DNA from 2 places in the Streptomyces sp. NBC_01224 genome. Region 2 is predicted to be linked to the other one. Evidence: riboswitches for the same ligand, from Rfam matches in the RefSeq annotation. Region 2 holds a riboswitch; the other holds the start of a gene.

Region 1 (7,211 bases), 2.6 Mb from region 2:
CGGACCGACGTCGCGCGGACCGAAAGCCTGCGCGACGTCCTCGTGGTCATGCCGGAGGCCGGCTGGGACGGCTGGTACAGCGACTGGTGGAACTACGGCCAGGGCGGTGACCCGGCGTGGGAGACCTTCCACACCAAGGAGCTGCGCCTCCTCCTTGAGCACGACTGGGGCGCGAGCAGGAACCGCGTCGTGGCGGGACTTTCGATGGGTGGCCAGGGCGCCCTGCTGTATGCCGCCCGGCACCCCGGGATGTTCAAGGCGGCTGCGGCGTACTCCGGCTCTGTGCACCCGCTGCTCAACGACGAGTCGGTGAACCGCATCATGGGATTCTTCGCCGGTCAGGGCAATGACCCGCTGAGGGTCTGGGGCGACCCGGTTGCGCAACGTGACATCTGGGCGGACCACGACCCATTCCACCTGGCCAAGCGCCTCAAGTCGATCCCCGTCTACCTGTCCTGCGGCGACGGCACCACCGGCCCCTTGGACCCGCCGGGCACCTCGAGCGCGCTCGAGGCGGACTTCAACAGGCAGAACCAGGCCCTTGCGAGCGAGCTCGGACGCCAGGGTGCGAAGCGCGTGACCACTCACTTCTACGGACCGGGGACCCACGGCTGGCCGTACTGGCAGCGTGAGTTGCACTCCTCGCTACCGATGCTGCTCCACGCCCTGCGGGCCGACGGCTGAACGGTCATGTGCCGAGATCATCCGCCCGGGCATCCCCGCCGCGCCATGGCCAGCCGTGTCTGGGACGAGCCCCCGGCCGGCCAAGGGAGATCGTGGGATCGTCGCCGGTCACGGCGATCTCGTCTGCACGCTGCGCCAGTTCCACCACCGGCTCGCTCCGGGTGTCCCGCCCCCGAATCCGCACGTCGCCCCGCCTCCGCTGGAAAGATTCGGTCCATGAACGACATCACCCCTGCCCAGAGAGCCCGCGAGCTGCTTACCCAGGCATCCCAGCACCCGGTTGCCAGTCCTCAGCGCGACGCGCTGGTGGCAGAAGCCGCCGTGTGGGCACGGCTGGAGCACGCAGCCATCATGGAGCATCACACGGCCGTAGCGGTCGACATCGAGTCCGCCCTGGCCGCTTTCGCCGACCCCGTGCAGAAACTCGGCAGGGAGGTCGGCAACCTGACCGAGCACATCGAACTCAGCCAGAAGTGAGCGAGCACGCGGAGGGAGGGCATCGCGGTGGTCATGTGCTGCGATGACGCTGAGGCGCTGGGGCAGGCCGCGCGGCGAGCTGCCCTTCGAGACCGCTGAACGCCGACTCGGGGAAGGCTCCGTCCCCGTGCTGTGCACCGACGGCCTCCTCCAGGCACCGGACCGGGATATGGACGCCGGGCCCGACCAGCTGCCCCGTACCATGGCCGGCCCCGTACGATCGCTCGAGCAGCTCTGCGGTGCCGTGGCGACCACCCTGCTGTCAGGGCCCCGAACCGGTGACGCGGCCCCGCTCCTTGCCCGCCCCCGCGTTCTGGAAGCAGGACGGGCCGTCCACCGGGAGCTGCCGGTCGACCCCGCGCAGGTCGCCCGCGCGCGTATCTTCACCACCCGTCAGCTTGCCGACCGAAGGTCTGCAACCACCCGTCCTCACCACCGAACTGATGGTCAGTCAGTCAGCTGGCCGGCAAACGCCATCCGGCACGCGTGCGGCCCGCTCTCCCTGCGCATCCGCGAGGTCTCCGACGGCAGTCTCAGCGCCCCGCACCTGCGCTGCGCGCACCAGCGACGAGGGCGGCCGCGGACTGTTCCCGGTGGCCCGGCTCGCCTCCCGTTGGGGCGCCCGCTGCGACCGCGACGGCAAGACCATCCGGGCCGAGCAGCCCCTTGTTCCTGTCGGAGATCCTTTCGGAGTACCTGGTCCCGGCGATGTGAGGGCCGGAGCGATCGGGTTAGTCTGTCCGTCGTACCGGACACGGGGTGCCCCATCCGAGGGCTGAGATCACACCCGTCGAACCTGAACCAGTTCGTACTGGCGGAGGGATGTCTTCCATGCCTTTGGCGCATGTATCCGGCGGTCTGCCCGCCGACGGCCGGCAGACCGTCTTCGACGGACGGATGCCGGCGGCCCCCGGCGACCTCCGTGTCGAAGCGCACGGTATAGAGCCGGTCCCCGAGAGCAACCGCTACGGCGGTCCCGGGCGCCTGTTCACCGTATGGTTCGCTCCCAATCTGACCATGACCGGCGTGTTCACGGGCACCGTGGGCATCGCCCTCGGCCTGGACTTCGCAGCCGCGCTCACCGCCGTCGTGCTGGGCACCGTCCTCGGCGCGGTGCCCACCGCCTACCTGGGCACCTGGGGGAGCCAGACCGGTGCCGGGCAGCTGCCGCTGGCCCGGCTGGCCTTCGGCCGCGGCGTGGCGGTGCCCGGCATCCTGCAGTGGCTGTCCTCGGTCGCCTGGGACGCGCTGATCGGGCTGTTCGGCGGGGACGCGCTCGCGCGGCTGTGCGGCTGGCCGTTCTGGCTCGGTGTCCTGGTCATGCTGGTGGCCCAGGGCGTCCTCGGCGTGCTGGGCTACGAGGCCATCCACCGGCTTCAGATCGTCATGACCTTCGTGCTCGCGGCCGCATTCGCGCTGATCGCCTGGCGGCTGCTCGACGGTGTCCACCCCGCCGGCAGCGGCAGCGGCACCGCGCACGGCGCCGACCAGGTCGGCGCGTTCGTCCTGACCAGTACCATCGCGCTGAGTCTGACCCTGTCCTGGGCTCCATACGCCAGCGACTTCAGCCGCTACCTGCCGCGCACCACCTCGCGCCCACGCATGTTCTGGTGCACGCTGCTCGGCCTTGTGGCGTCCTTCGTGGCCGTCCAGACACTCGGCCTGTGGGGTGCCTCGGTGCTGACCGACCAGACCGCCGCGGGTGTGGACGAGCTGCTGGGCGGCGGGGCGCTGGGCGCGTTCGGGCTGCTCGCCGTGGCGCTGGCGGCCCTCAGCAGCAACGCCATGAACGACTACAGCGGTTCCTTGGCGCTGCAGACCGTGGGAGTGCGCCTTCCGCGCCCGGCGGCGGCCGCCCTCGCCGCCGTGCTCGGCTTCCCTCTGGTGCTGTGGATGCACGCTGCCGACACCACGGCCCGCTTCCAGAACGTGCTGCTGTTCGTCGGCTACTGGATTCCCGGTTTCGTGGCGATCATCGTCGTCGACTGGCTCGCCCGGGCCCGGGCGAGGGGCGGCGCCGCGATCGACCTCGCCGCCGAGACCGCCCGGGCACAACCCGGATGGCCCCCGTTGCTGGCGTTCGTCGTCGCCTTCGCCGCCGCCGTACCGTTCATGGACACCAGTCTGTACGTGGGCCCGGTGTCGGCCGCCCTGCACGGCGCCGACCTCTCGTACTACGTGGCGTTCCTCGTGGCCCTGGCGGTATACGCCCCGCTGCGGCTGCGTCACCGACCGCAGGACTGACCGCCGTCCCCCGGCGTCCCGACACCATCCCCTCCCGCACGGAGCGAATCCGAATGCCCTCGACATCTGCCGATCCCGCCGTCTTCGTCCCACAGGCCCTCGCACGCGTGCGGGCGGACTCCCCGTTGGTGCAGTGCCTGACCAACTCGGTGGTCACTGGATTCACCGCCAACGTCCTGCTGGCGCTGGGCGCTTCACCGGCCATGGTCGACATTCCCGAAGAGGCCGGCCCGTTCGCCCGGATCGCCTCAGGCGTCCTGGTCAATCTCGGCACCCCGCACGCGGAGCAGCGCTCCGCCATGGTCGAGGCCGCGCGGGCAGCGGCTTCGGCCGGTACGCCGTGGGTGCTCGACCCGGTGGCGGTCGGCGCCCTGCCGGTACGCACCGCGCTGGCACGAGAGCTCCTGAAGCTGCGGCCGGCTGTGATCCGGGGCAACGCGTCCGAGATCATCGCGCTCGCGGGCGCGGGCGATGGCGGTCGCGGCGTGGATTCCTCCCACGGCGTCGAGGCCGCCGAGGAATCAGCACGCGCGCTGGCCCGTACGACCGACTGCGTGGTCGCCGTGTCGGGGCCCGTCGACTTCGTCACCGACGGGGTGCGCTGTGCCCGGATCGCCCATGGGGATGCCCTGTTGACCCGGGTGACAGGTGGCGGCTGTGCGCTGGGTGCGGTGATGGCGGCCTTCGCGGCGGTCGACGAGGACCGGTTCGCCGCGACGGTGGCCGCCGTGGCCGTGTACACGGTCGCCGCCGAGCTCGCCGCGAAGGAGGCCTGCGGGTCCGGCAGTTTCGCCGTCTCGTTCCTGGACGCGCTCGCCGCGCTGGAGGAATCCGACCTCGCCGAGCCGGCGGTGCTCTCGTGACCGTGACACCGGTGGATCTGTCGGTCTACCTGGTCACGGACGCAGCCCAGTGCGCGGCCCGCGGCCGGAGCGTGGCCGAGACCGTCGCCCTGGCGGTGGCCGGAGGCGTCACCGCCGTGCAGATCCGGGAGAAGCACGCCGCCGGGAGGGCGTTCCTGCGTACGGTTCTGGAGGTGGCCGCGGTCGTCCCCGAACGGGTGGCGCTGATCGTCAACGACCGTGTGGACGTGTTCCTGGCGGCCCGGGCAGCCGGGGCGCGCGTCACCGGGGTCCACGTCGGCCAGTCGGATCTGCCGCCGGCCGCGGTACGCGAACTGATCGGTGAGCACGCGGTCCTGGGCCTGAGTGCCGCCACCCCCGACGAGTTGCGCGCCGCCGCCGGGGATCCGGCACGCGTCCACCACATCGGCATCGGCGCGCTGCACGCGACCCGGACCAAGGCGGATGCCCCGGCCGCACTCGGCCATGCCGGTTTCGCCCGCCTCGCCCGGCTCAGTGACCTGCCGGCCGTGGCCATCGGCGGCGTCACCCCGGCCGACCTGCCACGCCTGCGAGATGCCGGGGCGATGGGTGCCGCCGCCGTCTCCGGCATCTGCGCCGCCGAGGACCCCCGAACAGCGGCCCGCGCATACGCCCGGGCATGGACCTGCAACCGAGAGGAGAGCCACGCATGACCGCGCCGCCCCGCGTGCTGACGATCGCCGGATCCGACTCCGGCGGAGGAGCCGGAATCCAGGCCGACCTGAAGACCATGCTGGCGCTCGGCGCCCACGGAATGAGCGTGCTCACGGCGGTCACGGCACAGAACTCCCTGGGCGTGCAGGGCGCATGGGAACTCCCCGTGGAGGCGGTGCGCGCGCAGTACCGCAGTGTCGTGGACGACATCGGTGTCCAGGCGGTCAAGACGGGGATGCTCTCCTCGCCCGAGCTGGTCACGGTGGTCGCCGAGCTCTTGTCGGACGTGGCGGCCCCGGTCGTCGTGGACCCGGTGAGCGTGTCCAAGCACGGCGACAAGCTGCTGGCCGATGACGCGCTGGATGCCGTACGGACCGCGCTGCTGCCGGTCGCGACGGTGGCCACGCCGAATCTCGACGAGGTCGCGCAGCTCACCGGCATCACGGTGACGGACGAAGCAGGCATGCGCCGTGCCGCCGCGCGGCTGCTCACGTACGGGCCCCGCTGGGTGGTGGTGAAGGGCGGACACCTGCAGGGCGAGGCGGCGGACCTGCTGACGGACGGCGAGGAGGAGCACTGGCTGCGCGCCCTGCGGCACGACAACCGCCACACCCACGGCACGGGCTGCACGCTCGCCTCGGCCATCGCGGTAGGCCTGGCGCAGGGCCACCCGGTACCGGATGCGGTACGCCGGGCCAAGGACTACGTCACCGTGGCGATCGCGGCGGGGTTCGCGCTGGGGGCCGGCATCGGGCCGGTGGACCACGGCTGGCGGATCCACGGGCGCGCCTGAGCCAGTGGATGAGTCCCGCACCGCCGGGCCGCGACATGGGCCCCGCCGGGCGGTGCCTGTGTGGAGACGTTCCTGGCTGTGGTCCTGCTCCGTGCCGGATTCCTCGTCACGAAAGCGCCGGCATCAGGGCTGTCCGGCGCGTCCGTTTTGACTCCCTCTTCGTCGGGCCTTGCAGCGCTGCCTGTGCGGGGTCACTTCATGAAGCGTGGCGGCCCGTCGGCGCCGGCCGGGCATGAGGGTCGAACCGCCCGGGCCGGCAGCAGCGGCACCGGGCCGGGGTAACCCCCACGAACCAGGCAGAACCGTGCGACCAGTACGGACGAGGGTGTCGGCACGCGCGGGGCCACACCCGCAGGGCTCGCGTTCAGTGCAGGTCGGCCCGCGCGGGGGTGTCGTCGAGGAAGCCGCCCGACTGGTGCTGCCACAGCTTCGCGTAGGCGCCGTCCGACGCGAGCAACTCCTGGTGCGTGCCCTGCTCGACGATCCGTCCGCGGTCGAGGACGACGAGCCGGTCCATGGTGGCGACCGTGCTCAGGCGGTGCGCCACCACGAGCGCCGTCCGCCCCTCCATGAGCCGCCACAGCGCCTCCTGGACGAGGATCTCGCTCTCGGAGTCCAGGGCGCTGGTCGCCTCGTCGAGCAGCAGGATCGGCGCGTCGCGAAGGATCGCCCTGGCGAGGGCTACCCGCTGGCGCTGTCCGCCGGACAGCTTGACACCGCGCTCGCCCACCATGGTGTCGAAGCCGTCCGGCAGCGCGTCGGCGAACTCCGTGACATGCGCCGCCTCGGCCGCGCGGCGGATCTCGGCGTCGGTGGCGTCCGGCCGGGCGAACGTGATGTTGTCCCGCAGCGTGCGGTGGAACATCGCCGGGTCCTGCGGCACGTAGGCGATCAGGCTGCGCAGGTCGGCCTGGCGCAGCGCACTGATGTCCTGACCCCCGATCAGGATCCGGCCGGCGTCGATGTCCGTCATCCGCAGCAGCAGCCGGCTGAGCGTGGTCTTGCCCCCGCCGGACCGGCCGACGAGGCCGATTTTCGCCCCGCTGGGCACAGCCAGGTCGAGGCCCTCGAAGAGCGGCTCGGCGCCTGCATGGGCGAAGGTCACGTGCTCGAAGTGGACGTCGGCGGCCCGGGACAGCAGCGGCTGCGGCGATGCCGGGTCGAGAACGGTCGGTGGCCGCAGCAGCAGTTCGGTGAACTGCGCGGCCTCCGTCATCGAGCTCTCCAGGCGGCGGTAGATCTGGTTGAACTCGAACATGATCCGCGTTGCGTTGGTGTAGTACGTGAAGGCGACCACGATCGCCTCCACGCCGTGCCCGCCCCCGCCGATCGCGACCGCGAGCAGCAGGCCCAGCGCGTTGGTCAGCACGGACATCGGTGCGACCAGTGTGTCGATGCGCAGGTTGCCGTAGTCCCACGACCGCAACGTGAGCCGCCGCGAGACCGCGACGCGGGAACGGTGCTCGGCGGCCTCG
Region 2 (7,211 bases):
ACGTCGCGGGCGGCTGGTCGCATCCGGGTGGCGGGCTCGCCCATGCGGGGATGTCGGGGGCGCTGGTCGCCGGGCTGATCGTGGAGGGGGACGGGTTCCGGGGCTCCCAATGAGGGAGAGGCCGCCGGTCGGCGGCGCCACCCGGGTGCCGGGCAGGTCCGATCGCCGCCCTGCCCTCGGTCACTTCCGCGGCACCCTGCTCCTGCCGGTCCGTGGTCAGTAGCGGTACTGCTGCTCGTTGTGGCCGGTGTCGTAGCCGTTCGGGTACGGGGCAGGCTGTGCCGGCTGCTCCGGAGGTGCGGACGGGTACTGCTCGCCCTCGCGCTGCTGCGGCACCCAGACACCGCCGGGCGGGGTCTCGGGGGCGTACTGCTGGGCGTACGGATCGGCGGCGTACTGCTGCTGGCCGCCGTAGCTGTCGTTGCCGTAGCTGTCGTACGAGGTGTACTGCGCGGAGCCGCCGGTGGTGCCGGTCCCGATGTACGGGTCGGAGTATGCGGCGTACTGCTGCTGGCCCGTGCCGTAGTCGTACTGCCCGGCGGACGAGTCCTGACCCTCGTACGGCTCCTGGCCCGGCGCCGCGTACGTGGAGTGGTCGGCGAAGGGGTCGTACGCCGCGTACTGGGACTGCTGCTCGGGCTGCCGGCCCTGGTTCTGTCCCTGCTGTGACTGCGGGTGATCGCTGTAGATGCCGTACTGCCCGGTGTCGTCCGGCAGCGGCTCCGGCTCGTAGACCGCAGCCCCCGGTGCCGCGGCGTCCGCCCGCTGCGGGACCTGCTCGTCGTACTCCATCTCCAGGTCCGACACCTCGAGCTTGGGCTCGCGGCTGCCCCGGTCGCCCCCGCCCCGGCGGCGACGGCTCGCGCCGGGGCTGCCCCCTATCGCCCAGCCGGTCGAGAAGCCGCGCCTGAAGGACAGCGTGACGTACGTCTGACCGGTTGCGAACGCGATCGCGCCGACGGCGATGACGAACACGGACGGCATCAGTACGCCGACGACCACACAGCCGAAGCCTCCGAAGGCGAGCAGACGCCAGCGAAGGCGCGCCTTGTACTGCAGGAGCACCTCGCCGAGCAGCCACAGCGCGACGATTCCGAACGCGATGTAGAGGACTGTCCAGCCCATGCCCGCCCCCTCCTACGGCCACCGCCCCGGGTCGTGGCGGGTACGGCCGGTCACGACTGCTTGTGCAGTCCGAGATTCTCGTAGATTTCGAGCGTCGCCGTCGAGTTGTTGAGCGTAATGAAGTGCAGTCCGGGCACACCCTCGGATCGCAGCTTCGCGCAGAACTGCGTTGCGAAGTCGATGCCAATGGAGCGTACAGCGGCGGGATCGTCCTTGGCGGCGAGGATGCGTTCTTTCAGTGCGGAAGGGAAAGACGCGTTGCTGAGCTGCGCAAACCGGTCCAACTGCTTGACGCTGGTCAGCGGCATGACCTCGGGGATGATCGGCGTTTCGCAACCCGCAGCGACCACACGGTCACGCATCCGCAAATAGTCCTCCGGATTGAAGAACATCTGGGTGATCGCATAGTCGGCACCGGCGCGGCACTTGTCCACGAAATGCCGGGTGTCGGTGTCCCAGTCGGTCGAACGCGGATGCATCTCGGGAAATGCCGCGACGCCGACGCAGAAATCGCCGGATTCCTTGATGAGCCGGACGAGATCGGCCGCGTACCGCACACCCTGCGGGTGCTCGACCCACTCGCCCATCGGGTCGCCGGGCGGGTCTCCGCGCACGGCGAGGATGTTCCGGATTCCGGCGTCGGCGTACTGCCCGATCATGTTGCGCAGCTCGGCGACGGAGTGGTTGACCGCCGTGAGGTGCGCGACCGGGGTGAGGGTGGAATCGGCGGCGATCTGCTGGGTGGCCTTGACTGTCCCGGCTCGGGTGGAGCCACCGGCCCCGTAGGTCACGGAGACGAAGCTCGGCCCCACCGCCTCGACGCGGCGCAGCGCATTCCAGAGGTTCCGCTCACCCTTCTCGGTCTTGGGTGCCCAGAACTCGAACGAATACGAAGTCTTGCCGGTCGCGAGGAACTCACGCACCGTGCGTGCGTGATCTGTCCTGGTAGAAGGTGTGCCAAGGGCCATACGGGCAGGTTAACCAGCGCGCGACAGTCACAGGACCAGACCAGCGGTAATTGCCCGAATTGACTGGTTGTTTGTCCACCCTTCGGACATCTGGCCGGATCACACTCCGGTGCGCACCCGGATTCGCTTGGCCAGCTCGGCGGTGGCGGCGCCCGGGTCGGCTGCCTCGGTGATCGCCCGTACGACGACCACCCGGCGCGCTCCGGCGTCCAGCACCTCGTCGAGATTGCCCGCGTCGATCCCGCCGATGGCGAACCACGGACGCCACTGGTCGAGCGAGGCGGCGTACCGCACGAGGTCCAGGCCCGGGGCGTGCCGGCCGGGCTTGGTCGGGGTGGGCCAGCAGGGGCCGGTGCAGAAGTAGTCCACCCCGGGCTCGGCGACGGCCGCGTCGACCTCGGACTCGGCGTGGGTGGAGCGGCCGATCACCACGTCCTCGCCGATGATGGCGCGGGCGGCGGAGACCGGCAGGTCGCCCTGGCCGAGGTGCAGCACGTGGGAGCCGATGGCGTGGGCGACATCGGCCCGGTCGTTCACCGCGAGGAGCTTGCCGTGGCGCCTGCAGGCTTCGGCGAAGACCGCCAGGTGTTCGAGCTCCTCGGCCGCTTCCATGCCCTTGTCGCGCAGCTGGACGATGTCCACACCGCCGGAAAGGACGGCGTCGAGGAACGCGGGGAGGTCACCTTGGCGCCTGCGGGCGTCCGTGCACAGATAGAGCCGGGCGTCGGACAGCAGCGCGCGAGGCGTGGACATGGTGCGCTTCCCCCCTGGAGAGCGTTGCGGAGCGGTTATCGGTACGGCGCGGGGGTGCGGGCCGCGCACTGCTGCGCGGCCCGCCCCTCACATACGGACTGCGGTCAGACGGCGAGCGCCTGGGCGCGGCGCTTCACCTCCGTGCCGCGATTCTCGCTCAGCGCCTGGGCAGGGGTGCCCGGCAGGGTCGGGTCGGGGGTGAAGAGCCATTCCAGCATCTCTTCGTCGGTGTAGCCGTCATCCCTCAGGAGCGTCAGGGTTCCGGAGAGACCCTTGACCACCTTGTTGCCGTCGATGAAGGCGGCAGGCACCTGAAGCGTCCGGTTCTCACCACGTCGTACGGCGATGAGCTGGCCCTCCTTGACCAGCTGCCGCACGCGCGTCACCTCGACATCGAGCATTTCGGCGATGTCGGGAAGGTGGAGCCAGGCGGGGACGAGAGCATCGATCTTTGCGTCAATCTCGGTCACAGGGACAAGCGTGCCATCCCGGACCGACAGTCGGTAGCCAGGCCGACCGTACGGGGGTCTGGGTACGCCGTCAGAGGGTTGCCGACTTCAGCGGTACGGAGGGGTCGGCGGCCCGTGCCGGATCGAGATGTGCCCCCGCCTCGATGAGCTTGCGCCCCTGCGCCAGATCGCGTGGCCGGCCGACGGCGAGGACCGCGACCAGGACGCCGCCTCGCAGCCAGCACACCGACCAGGAGGGACCGGCCGGATCGCCGCGCCACAGCAGGGTGTCGGCGCTCCCGTGGTGGCCCGCGTACTGCACGAACCGGTCGAACTGCTCGGACCAGAAGTACGGCACGGGGTCGTACGTCTGCAGCGCCGGGCCGTTCTCGGCCCCCGCCCCGATGATGTTGGCGGCGGCGGTCCGAGGGCCCTGGAGGGCGTTGTCCCAGTGGTGGATGAGAAGGCGTTCGCCGTACCGCAAGGAGGGGAACGAGGCGCAGTCACCGACCGCGTACACATCGGGGAGCGAGGTGCGCAGCGCCCCGTCGGCGGTCACCGATCCGTCGGGGCCGAGCGCGATGCCGGAGCCGGCCAGCCAGCCGGTGGCGGGCCGTGCGCCGATTCCGACGACGACCGCTCCGGCCGGGATCGTGCGGCCGTCCGCGAGGATCACCCGGCCGGGTTCGATGCGGGCGACCCGGGCTCCGGTGAGGAGTTCGGCGCCGCTCTCGGCGTACCAGGCGGTCATCGGGGCGGCGACCTCGGCGGGCATGGCGCCCGCGAGGGGCCGGTCGGCGGCCTCGACGACGGTGACCTCACAGCCCGAGGCGCGGGCCGCGGTGGCGAACTCGGCGCCGATCCAGCCCGCGCCGACGACCACGACGCCGTGCTGCCCGTCGAGTACGGGCCGCAGCCGTGCCGCGTCGTCGAGGGTGCGCAGCAGATGGACGCCGGGAACGCCCTCGGCACCGGGCAGGACAACCGGTTCGGCGCCGGTCGCGATCACCAGGACGTCGTATGCAACAGGTCCTGACGGGGTGTCCAGCTCATGCGCGCCCGGCCGCACACCGGTGACTTCGCGGCCCAGCTGCAGATCGATGTCCAGCGCCCCGAAGTCGACGTCGAAGGCGGAGTCCTCGGCCTTGCCGAGCAGTACCGCCTTGGACAGCGGGGGCCGGTCGTAGGGCTGGTGCGGTTCGGCGCCGATCAGGGCGACGGAGCCGGTGAAGCCCTGTTCCCGCAGGGCCACCGCCGTCTGCACGCCGGCCATGCCCGCGCCGACGATGACGACGCGGCGCCCTGCCTGCCGGTCCGGCCGCTCTGACTGCTGCTGCTCGCTCACCTGTACACCTTAAACAACTGACGGATCGTCAGGAAAGGGGGAGCTCTTCGGCCAGTGCGCCCAAGACCGTTCGGGGCGTGCCGGTGGGGCAGGACCCGTTCCTGCTCACCGCCCAAAAACGGTTTAGGGTGGCCAACGTAAAACACTCGCGGGAGCCCGGACGCACCGGGCTGAGAGGGAGGCTGGGGCGGCCTTCGACCGTACGAACCTGATCCGGGTCATGCCGGCGAAGGGAAGGGTTGGGGACCCATGCGTTCCTCTCGGAACGGAAACGGATCCGACGTCCTTGTCATCGGGGGCGGGATCATCGGTCTGGTGACCGCCTGGCGGGCCGCGCAACGCGGACTGCGCACCGCGGTCGTCGATCCCGAACCGGGTGGCGGAGCCGCCCGGGTGGCGGCCGGCATGCTGGCCGCCGTCACCGAACTCCACTACGGCGAACAGATGCTGCTGGGCCTCAATGTCGCCTCGGCCGCCCGCTATCCGGCCTTCGCGGCCGAGCTGGAGGCGGCGAGCGGACAGGAGACCGGCTTCCGCGCCTGCGGCACCCTGGCCGTCGCGCTGGACTCCGACGACCGTGCCCATCTGCGGGAACTGCACGCCCTGCAGCAGCGTTCGGGCCTGGAGTCGGAGTGGCTCACCGGCCGCGAATGCCGCCGCCTGGAGCCGATGCTCGCGCCGGGCGTCCGCGGCGGTCTGCGGGTCGACGGCGACCACCAGATCGATCCCCGCCGGCTGGCCGCCGCACTGCTGACCGCCTGCGAGCGGGCCGGGGTGGTCTTCCACCGCGGATGGGCGGAGCGCCTGGCGGTGATACGCGACCGGGCCGCCGGAGCCGTGCTCTGCGGGGGTACGGAGCTCGCCGCCGACCAGGTCGTGCTCGCCGCGGGCAGCCTCAGCGGCCGGCTCCCGGGGCTGCCGGACGGGGTCGTGCCGCCGGTCCGGCCGGTGAAGGGGCAGGTGCTGCGGCTGACCGTGCCCGCCACGTACGCACCGTTCCTCACCCGGACGGTCCGGGCCGTGGTCCGGGGAAGCCACGTCTATCTCGTACCGCGCGAGAACGGCGAACTGGTCGTCGGCGCCACCAGCGAGGAGATGGGCTGGGACACCACCGTCACCGCGGGCGGCGTCTACGAGCTGCTGCGGGACGCCCACGAGCTGGTGCCCGGCATCACCGAGCTCCCGCTCACCGAGACCCGGGCCGGCCTGCGCCCCACCTCCCCCGACAACGCCCCGTTGCTCGGCCCCACCGCCCTGCCGGGCCTTCACCTCGCCACCGGCCACCACCGCAACGGGGTGCTGCTGACTCCCGTCACCGGTCACGTCATGGCAGAGCTCCTCACCACAGGCGAGCTGCCCGAGGTGGCTCGCCCCTTCACTCCGCACCGTTTCTCGTCCGCCGCCGTCTCCGTACGTCAGGAGCAGCCCGCATGACCGATCCCGCGCCCCTCACCGTGTCCGTGAACGGCGAGGTCCGTCTCCTCGCCGCGGGCACCACCCTGGACACCCTTGTGGCCACCCTGACCGCCGCGCACTCCGGCGTCGCGGCCGCCGTCAACGAGACCGTCGTCCCGCGCGGCCAGTGGTCCACCGCCGCACTCGTTGACGGTGACCGCGTCGAGGTCCTGACCGCGGTCCAGGGAGGCTGACCATGTCCGACGACCTCTTCACCCTCGGCGACACCGCCTTCGGCTCCCGGCTGATCATGGGAACCGGCGGGGCGCCCAGCCTCGACGTGCTGGAACGCTCCCTGACCGCCTCCGGTACCGAGCTCACCACCGTCGCGATGCGCCGCCTCGATCCGACCGTGCAGGGCTCGGTGCTCTCCGTGCTCCAGCGGCTCTCCATCCGCGTGCTGCCGAACACGGCGGGCTGCTTCACCGCGGGCGAGGCCGTGCTGACCGCCCGGCTGGCCCGCGAGGCGCTCGGCACGGACTGGATCAAGCTTGAGGTGGTGGCCGACGAGCGGACCCTGCTGCCCGACCCGATCGAGCTGCTGGACGCCGCGGAGACCCTGGTGGACGACGGCTTCACCGTGCTTCCGTACACCAATGACGACCCCGTACTGGCCCGCAGGCTCCAGGACGTGGGGTGCGCGGCGATCATGCCGCTCGGCTCCCCCATCGGCTCCGGCCTCGGCATCCGCAATCCGCACAACTTCCAGCTGATCGTCGAGCAGGCCCGGGTGCCGGTGATTCTCGACGCGGGCGCCGGGACGGCCTCGGACGCGGCGCTCGCGATGGAGCTGGGGTGCGCGGCGGTGATGCTGGCGTCCGCGGTGACCCGGGCCCAGGAGCCCGAGCTGATGGCCGCGGCGATGCGGCATGCGGTGGAGGGCGGGCGGCTGGCGTACCGCGCGGGCCGGATCCCGCGCCGCCACTTCGCCGAGGCCTCGTCGCCGGTGGAGGGGCGCGCGGTGCTGGACCCGGAGCGCCCGGCGTTCTGACCCACCGGACCGCCGCCGGCGGCTGCGGCGCGCATGTCCCTGTCACGGCTCGGCTGCAGTACGGCCCCGGGTCCGCCCCGGCCCGTGGGCCGTGTCCGTGGCGGCTCGTAGACTCGCATGCGTGG

Evidence for each region. A riboswitch is a leader RNA that binds a small molecule or an ion and turns the genes downstream of it on or off. The one in region 2 is predicted to bind thiamine pyrophosphate.
Region 1: it holds a riboswitch for thiamine pyrophosphate, as region 2 does, so the genes downstream of both, OG609_RS42020 (purine-cytosine permease family protein) here and thiO (glycine oxidase ThiO) in region 2, are expected to answer to the same signal.

Annotation. Positions count from the first base shown of each region.
Region 1 is NZ_CP108529.1:9,227,559-9,234,769, forward strand. Features, by position in the region: gene OG609_RS42005 (alpha/beta hydrolase) at 1-684, shown strand, start outside; gene OG609_RS42010 (hypothetical protein) at 901-1,161, shown strand; gene OG609_RS42015 (hypothetical protein) at 1,424-1,597, opposite strand; TPP riboswitch at 1,907-2,001, shown strand; gene OG609_RS42020 (purine-cytosine permease family protein) at 1,993-3,405, shown strand; gene thiM (hydroxyethylthiazole kinase) at 3,459-4,268, shown strand; gene thiE (thiamine phosphate synthase) at 4,265-4,942, shown strand; gene thiD (bifunctional hydroxymethylpyrimidine kinase/phosphomethylpyrimidine kinase) at 4,939-5,736, shown strand; gene OG609_RS42040 (ABC transporter ATP-binding protein) at 6,101-7,211, opposite strand, start outside.
Region 2 is NZ_CP108529.1:6,666,766-6,673,976, reverse strand. Features, by position in the region: gene OG609_RS30030 (phytoene desaturase family protein) at 1-113, shown strand, start outside; gene OG609_RS30025 (hypothetical protein) at 217-1,125, opposite strand; gene metF (methylenetetrahydrofolate reductase [NAD(P)H]) at 1,176-2,093, opposite strand; gene thiE (thiamine phosphate synthase) at 2,193-2,846, opposite strand; gene OG609_RS30010 (Rv2175c family DNA-binding protein) at 2,951-3,316, opposite strand; gene OG609_RS30005 (NAD(P)/FAD-dependent oxidoreductase) at 3,387-4,640, opposite strand; TPP riboswitch at 4,779-4,893, shown strand; gene thiO (glycine oxidase ThiO) at 4,890-6,074, shown strand; gene thiS (sulfur carrier protein ThiS) at 6,071-6,289, shown strand; gene OG609_RS29990 (thiazole synthase) at 6,292-7,086, shown strand; gene pknB (Stk1 family PASTA domain-containing Ser/Thr kinase) at 7,208-7,211, shown strand, end outside.